Tardiphaga sp. vice304: one gene and its partner. The protein of the gene in region 1 interacts with the protein of each later gene in a pairwise test. Links are inferred from orthologs where the notes say so. Each region holds a gene or a part of one and is shown on either strand. Other genes may lie near its edges.

Evidence for each region.
Region 2: the proteins of FNL56_RS17065 (region 1) and FNL56_RS02270 interact in binary tests that used the Escherichia coli proteins (3 or more experiments, as listed by UniProt). The link is inferred for Tardiphaga sp. vice304 from one-to-one orthologs.

What each region holds. Positions count from the first base shown.
Region 1 is NZ_CP041402.1:3,593,668-3,596,764, reverse strand. Bases 4-2,783 are described here. They hold FNL56_RS17065 (single-stranded DNA-binding protein), read left to right. Parts: upstream 4-1,021; coding sequence 1,022-1,546; downstream 1,547-2,783. Other genes in these bases: gyrA (DNA gyrase subunit A), read left to right, coding at 2,377-2,783; FNL56_RS17060 (DUF2306 domain-containing protein), read left to right, coding at 1,775-2,179; FNL56_RS17070 (outer membrane protein), read right to left, coding at 4-560. In the rest of the region: more of FNL56_RS17070, read right to left, coding at 1-3; more of gyrA, read left to right, coding at 2,784-3,097. UniProt on the Escherichia coli protein: Plays an important role in DNA replication, recombination and repair. Binds to ssDNA and to an array of partner proteins to recruit them to their sites of action during DNA metabolism. Acts as a sliding platform that migrates on DNA via reptation.
Region 2 is NZ_CP041402.1:493,032-496,316, reverse strand. Bases 260-3,227 are described here. They hold FNL56_RS02270 (primosomal protein N'), read left to right. Parts: upstream 260-620; coding sequence 621-2,834; downstream 2,835-3,227. Other genes in these bases: FNL56_RS02265 (septal ring lytic transglycosylase RlpA family protein), read right to left, coding at 3,100-3,227; FNL56_RS02275 (tyrosine recombinase XerC), read right to left, coding at 260-438. Outside these bases: more of FNL56_RS02275, read right to left, coding at 1-259; more of FNL56_RS02265, read right to left, coding at 3,228-3,285.

The DNA of each region.
Region 1 (3,097 bases):
CCCCAGCGGGTGTTGCTGCTGGCCGTCGCCAACAGCAATCCCGTTGCGGCGTTGACCGAGGAGTACTCCTCATTGACCACGGCGGCGCCGCCCTTCACGTACAGCAGCGTGTTGTTCCAGGCATAGCCGATCTGACCGGTGAACAGCCCGAAGGCATCGATCTTGGAGCGGTTCGCGATCAGCGGGAACGGGGTGCTGACATTTCTGCCCTTGAAGTCAGCCCAGTTGCCCTGGGCTTCCAGGCCGTAGACCCAGGAAGCGTTCTGCCAACGGTAGCCGATCTGGCCGCCCGCGGTGCCGCCGTCGGCGTCGTGACAGCCTTCGCCGACGTTAGCCGCGCCGGTCGGAACGCCCGCAACGGTCGACGGGATGAAATCCCAGCACTTGCTGGCCGAGCCGTAGCCGCCGTTACCGCCGATGTAGAAACCCGACCAGTCATAGACCGCGGCGATCATCGGCGGCGCTTTGGTATAGGTCCGCCGGGCGAGGTCGGCGGCGGAAGCAGAAGTCGCTGTGCCCAAGGCAGCCAGTGCGACGGTGGCGAGGAAAAGTTTTTTCATTTCAAATTCTCCTGTTCATGTCGCTTCGTTCCCCCGAAGCGATCCCCAAGGCGCGAGCGCCGTATTCGACTCCATCGCGAACTTTGTACCTTAGAGTTGCAGCGCTGTCCGTCACCGCAAAGCCACAGTCGCCGCGGAAATGGCGCGGCTTCTAAGTTAATGAACTATTTCGCATTTTTCTTCGCACTGCAGTGAGGTGTTACGTCAATACTGCTGTCCGAAATGTCAGAAGTCGCTGCGGTGCGCGAATATCCATAAGTCAAGCCGGGCGTTTTGATAGTACGGCCTTGGCTTAAGAACAAAAATAGAACATAGTGGCGCCGATCGCCGTGGATAAGTCGGGGATCGGCGACCTGTCGGGATGCCGGACCGTATAGGATGATGCCGCAGCGGTTGCGGACCGGCCTTGTGGCTGGCGCGATAGCGCAACAGCAATTTCAGTGTGAGTTCAGGAGAGCGGTATGGCGGGCAGCGTAAACAAGGTGATTCTGGTCGGTAATCTGGGCAAGGACCCGGAAGTGCGCCGGATGCAGAACGGCAACCCGGTCGTCAATCTCACCATCGCTACGTCCGACACCTGGCGCGACAAGGCGAGCGGCGAACGCAAGGAAAAGACCGAGTGGCACCGCGTGGTGATCTTCAGCGAGGGTCTCGCCAAGGTCGCCGAGCAGTATCTCAAGAAGGGCGCCAAGGTGTATATCGAAGGCGCGCTGCAGACCCGGAAGTGGACCGATCCGCAGGGCGTCGAGAAGTACTCGACCGAGATCGTGCTGCAGGGCTTCAACTCGACGCTGACGATGCTGGACGGCCGCGCCGGCGGCGGGGCAGGCGCGGGCGGCGGCGGTGACAGCTATGGCGGCGACGACGGCGGCAGCTTCGGCGCCAGCAGCCCGTCGCAGCCGCGCCGCGTCGCGGCGAGCTCGCCGGCCGGCGGTGGCGGCGGCGGTGGTCGCGGCAGCGACATGGACGACGATATCCCGTTCTGATCGCGATTATCAGTTCAGCATTCGAGACACCGGCGCTGCGAGGCGCCGGTGTTTTTCGTAGCCCGGATGACAATCCGGGGCCGGCCCATCCATCCGGTTGAATATCGAGCAGTCCGTTGGTGGGCCCCGGATTGTGATCCGGGCTACACATCAGGCGGAACGCCGGGCTTGACGATGGAACCATCGATGTAAATAGTATTTACATCGATTTCGTTTTCCGGAGTTCCCATGTCGATCGATCCGCTGCTCGATGCCGTCCGCCCGGTCCCGCTGCACGCCTTGGCGGCTTTGGCGGCCTTCGTGCTTGGCGTGGTGCTGCTGGCAGCCCCGAAGGGCAGGCTGCCGCATCGCACGCTGGGCTGGATCTGGGTCGCGCTGATGCTGACCGTGGCGATCAGCGCGCTGTGGATCCAGGGCCATAGCTTCCGGCTCTGGCGCAGCTTCGGGCCGATCCATTTATTGTCGATCGTGGTGCTGGTGACGGCCCCGCTCGGTGTCTGGTACGCGCGCCGGCACAAGGTCGACGCGCATCGCTGGACGATGATTTCGATTTTCACCGGCGCGCTGGTGATCGCCGGCGCGTTCACGCTGGTGCCGGGGCGGATCATGCATGCGGTGGTGTTCGGGCCATAGCCAAGGCGAAGCCCGGCCGCGGGCCGATTCGCGGGTCCCGCGATGGCCGATCGGCAGGTCCGCGGCAAGCCGCGATATCCGGCTCTAAGTGGTTGGAAAAGCGAGGCTAAAATCCAGCTGCGGGGAGCGCACGGGGGTGGCTTGCCGGGCGTTGATGCGCTATATGATTCCCAGCAGAATCTCACCGGAAATCATCCTTGGCCGACACAGACGACAAGAAACCCGGGGAGCCGCCGGCGCCCTCGGATATCCGTCCCGTTTCCATTCTCGACGAGATGAAACGCTCGTATCTCGATTACGCGATGAGCGTGATCGTGGCGCGCGCGTTGCCCGATGCGCGCGACGGCCTCAAGCCCGTGCATCGCCGCATCCTGTACGCGATGTACGAGAACGGCTTCGAATGGAACAAGCCGTACCGCAAGTCGGCGCGTACCGTCGGCGACGTCATCGGTAAGTATCATCCGCATGGCGACCAGTCGGTCTATGACGCGATGGTCCGCATGGCGCAGACCTTCTCGATGCGGGTGCCGTTGATCGACGGCCAGGGCAATTTCGGTTCGGTCGACGGCGATGCCGCCGCCGCGATGCGATACACGGAATCGCGCCTGACCAAGATCGCGCAGTCGCTGCTCGACGATCTCGACAAGGACACGGTCGACTACCAGGACAACTACGACGGCTCGTTTCGCGAACCGCGCGTGCTGCCCGCCAAGTTTCCCAACCTGCTGGTGAATGGCGGCGGCGGTATCGCCGTCGGCATGGCCACCAACATCCCGCCGCACAATCTCGGCGAAGTCATCGACGCCTGCATCGCGCTGATCGACGACCCCTCGCTGACCATCGACGACCTCAACAAGATCATTCCCGGCCCGGACTTCCCGACCGGCGGCATCATCCTCGGCCGCTCCGGCATCCGCC
Region 2 (3,285 bases), 3.1 Mb from region 1 along the record:
GAGGCGTTTGGCGGAGGCCATCTGGATCGGCTTCGGCAGGCTCTTGCCGATTTTCGGCGCGCGGATGCCCGACAGCGCCCCGACATTGCCGAAGCCCTCGCGCTCCAGGAAGCGGCCGAACGAGCGCATCCCGGCCAGCGCCCGCATCAAAGAGCGGCCGCCGATGTCGTCGGCGCGGCGCGACGCCATGAAGGCGCGGACATCGGTTGCCTGCAGCTTGGAAAATTGCGCAAGCGAGACCCGCGCGCCCCAGTGCTCGGCGAGAAACATCAGGAACTGGCGCACGTCGCGCGAATAAGCCTCAGAGGTCTTCGGCGACAGCCGCCGCTCGGCGCGTAGATGCGACAGCCAGCGCGTCATCTGCAGCGAGACGTCCTCGGCCGCGCAGGGCAGATCGATCGGCGCGGCAGCAGGTTTGGCTTGTGTCGGTCTGGCCATCGGATGCCTTCCAGCGCGCAAAGCGCGAACAGGCAGATATTATCACACCCCGGCGTTTCGCATTGGTGAACTCACCCCTCCGCATGTCGTCCCCGCGAACGCGGGGACGACATCGAGTTCGCGGCTTCTCTTTGGCCCTGCCAGTCCCTAGATTAGCCCCACCTCCCGCAGAGCCGATCTTCATGGACCATTCGTCGCGCGCCGATTCGCTGTTCCCACCGACGACCTCGGGCGTGGTCGACGTGCTGGTGCCGGTCGCGCTGAACAACGCCTATTCCTACAAGGTGCCCCGCGGGCTCGACCTGCGACCCGGCGACGTCGTCACCGTGCCGCTCGGCGCCCGCGACGTGATCGGCGTGGTCTGGGCGGACAATCCCAATCCCGCGCCGGGGCTGCACAACCGGCTGAAAGAAGTGGGCTGCAAACTCGACGTCCCGCCGCTGAAGCCGGAATTGCGCACGCTGGTCGACTGGGTCGCCAATTACACGCTGTCGGCCAGGGGCATGGTCATGAAGATGACACTGCGGATGGGCGAGCATCTGGGCCCGGAGCGCATCCGGCTCGGCGTGCGCCTTATCGGCGAGGTGCCCAAGCGGATGACGCCGGCGCGCGGCCGGCTGCTCGAGATCTTGTCCGACCGGCTGCTGCACGGCAAATCCGAGGCCGCCAAGCAAGCCGGCGTCAGCGCCGGCGTGATCGACGGGTTGGTCGATGAAGGCACGTTGGCCGTCGAGCCGATGGCCGCGACGCTGGCGGCCCCTGCGCCCGACCCGACCTTCAGCGAGCCGGATTTTTCTCATGAGCAGCGCACCGCCGCCGACCAGATGCGGACCTTTGCGGCCCGCGGCGACTTCCATGTCGCGCTGATCGACGGCGTCACCGGCTCCGGCAAGACCGAAGTGTATTTCGAGGCGATCGCCGAAACGATTCGGCGCGGCGAGCAGGTGATGATCCTGATGCCGGAGATCGCGCTGACCGGGCAGTTCCTCGACCGCTTCGCGCTGCGCTTCGGCGTGCGCCCGCTGGAATGGCATTCCGAGATGACGCCGCGCAGCCGCGCCCGCAACTGGGCCGCGGTCGCCTCCGGCGAGGCGCATGTCGTGGTTGGCGCGCGCTCGGCGCTGTTTCTGCCTTTCGCCAAGCTCGGGCTCATCATCGTCGATGAAGAACACGACCAGGCCTACAAGCAGGCCGAGGGCGTACATTACCATGCCCGCGACATGGCGGTGGTGCGCGCCTCGATCGAGAAGATCCCGATCGTGCTGGCCTCGGCCACGCCGTCGGTCGAGACCGAGGTCAATGCGCGCCGTGGACGCTACCAGCGCATCGTGCTGCCCGGCCGGTTCGGCGGCCAGCACATGCCGCACATCGAGGCGATCGACCTGCGTACCGAGGGCCCGATGCGCGGCCACTTCATCGCGCCACGCCTTGCCGAAGCCGTGCAGATCGCCATCGACCGCAAGGAACAGGCGCTCTTGTTCCTCAACCGCCGCGGCTATGCGCCGCTGACGCTGTGCCGCGGCTGTGGCCATCGCTTTGCCTGCAACATCTGCGACGCCTGGCTGGTCGATCACCGCTTTCGCGCGCGGCTGGTCTGCCATCATTGCGGCTTCTCGACACCGCGCCCGCATCTCTGCCCGCATTGCGGCGCCGAGGAATCGCTGGCCGCGATCGGCCCCGGCGTCGAGCGCCTGCAGGAGGAAGCGCAAAAGCTGTTTCCCGACGCGCGCACCATGGTGCTATCGAGCGACCTCATCACCTCGATCGACGCGATGCGCGCCGAGCTGACGGAAATTGCCGAAGGCCGCGTCGATATCATCATCGGCACCCAGCTGGTCGCCAAGGGCCACAATTTTCCGCGGCTGAATCTGGTCGGCGTGATCGACGCCGATCTCGGACTCGGCAACGGCGACCCACGTGCCGCTGAGCGCACCTTCCAGCAGCTCAACCAGGTGATCGGCCGCGCCGGCCGCGAACAGGGCCGCGGCATCGGCTATCTGCAGACCCACCAGCCCGAGCATCCGGTGATGAAGGCGCTGATCGCCGCCGACCGCGAGGCGTTTTACGGCGCCGAAATCGACGCCCGCGAGCGCGCCGGCTATCCGCCGTTCGGCCGGCTCGCCAGCCTGATCATATCGGCCGGCGATCGCCCGACCGCCGAAGGGTTTGCGCGCAAGCTGGCCGCCGTGGCGCCACTCGACGAGCGCGTCCAGGTGCTCGGCCCCGCCGAAGCGCCTCTCGCGGTGATCAAGGGCCGCTACCGCTTCCGCATCCTGGTGAAGTCGCCGCGCAACGTCGATCTCTCCTTCTATCTGCGCGACTGGCTGGCGCATGCGCCGAAGACGACCGGCAATCTCAAGCTCCAGGTCGATGTCGACCCGCAGAGTTTTCTTTGAACCAATCTGTCATCCCGGGGCGCGAGCGCGCCAGCGGCGAGCGAACCCGGTATCCCGACATGGGACGATGAACATCTCGGGATTCCCCACCACTCCAATTGGAGTGGCTGAGGTTCTCGCTCAGTCGGCTCCGCCGCCCGCGCGAGCCCCGGAATGACAGTTTTATTTCACCAAAAAAAGCCTGCCGTCATCGCTGACGGCAGGCTTCTTTACTCCACGCTACTCGAACGCAACGCTACTGAACTTCAGTGCGAAGCGCCGATGCTTACATCACCTCGGCGACGACGCGGCCGACACCGCGGCTGGTCAGGCCGATGACGGAGGCCGCGCCCTTCGACAGATCGAGCACGCGACCGCGGATGAACGGGCCGCGGTCATTGATGGTGACGACGACGCTGCGGCCGGCGTGCGTCACGCGCAGCTTGGTGCCGAACGGCAGCGAGCGATGGGC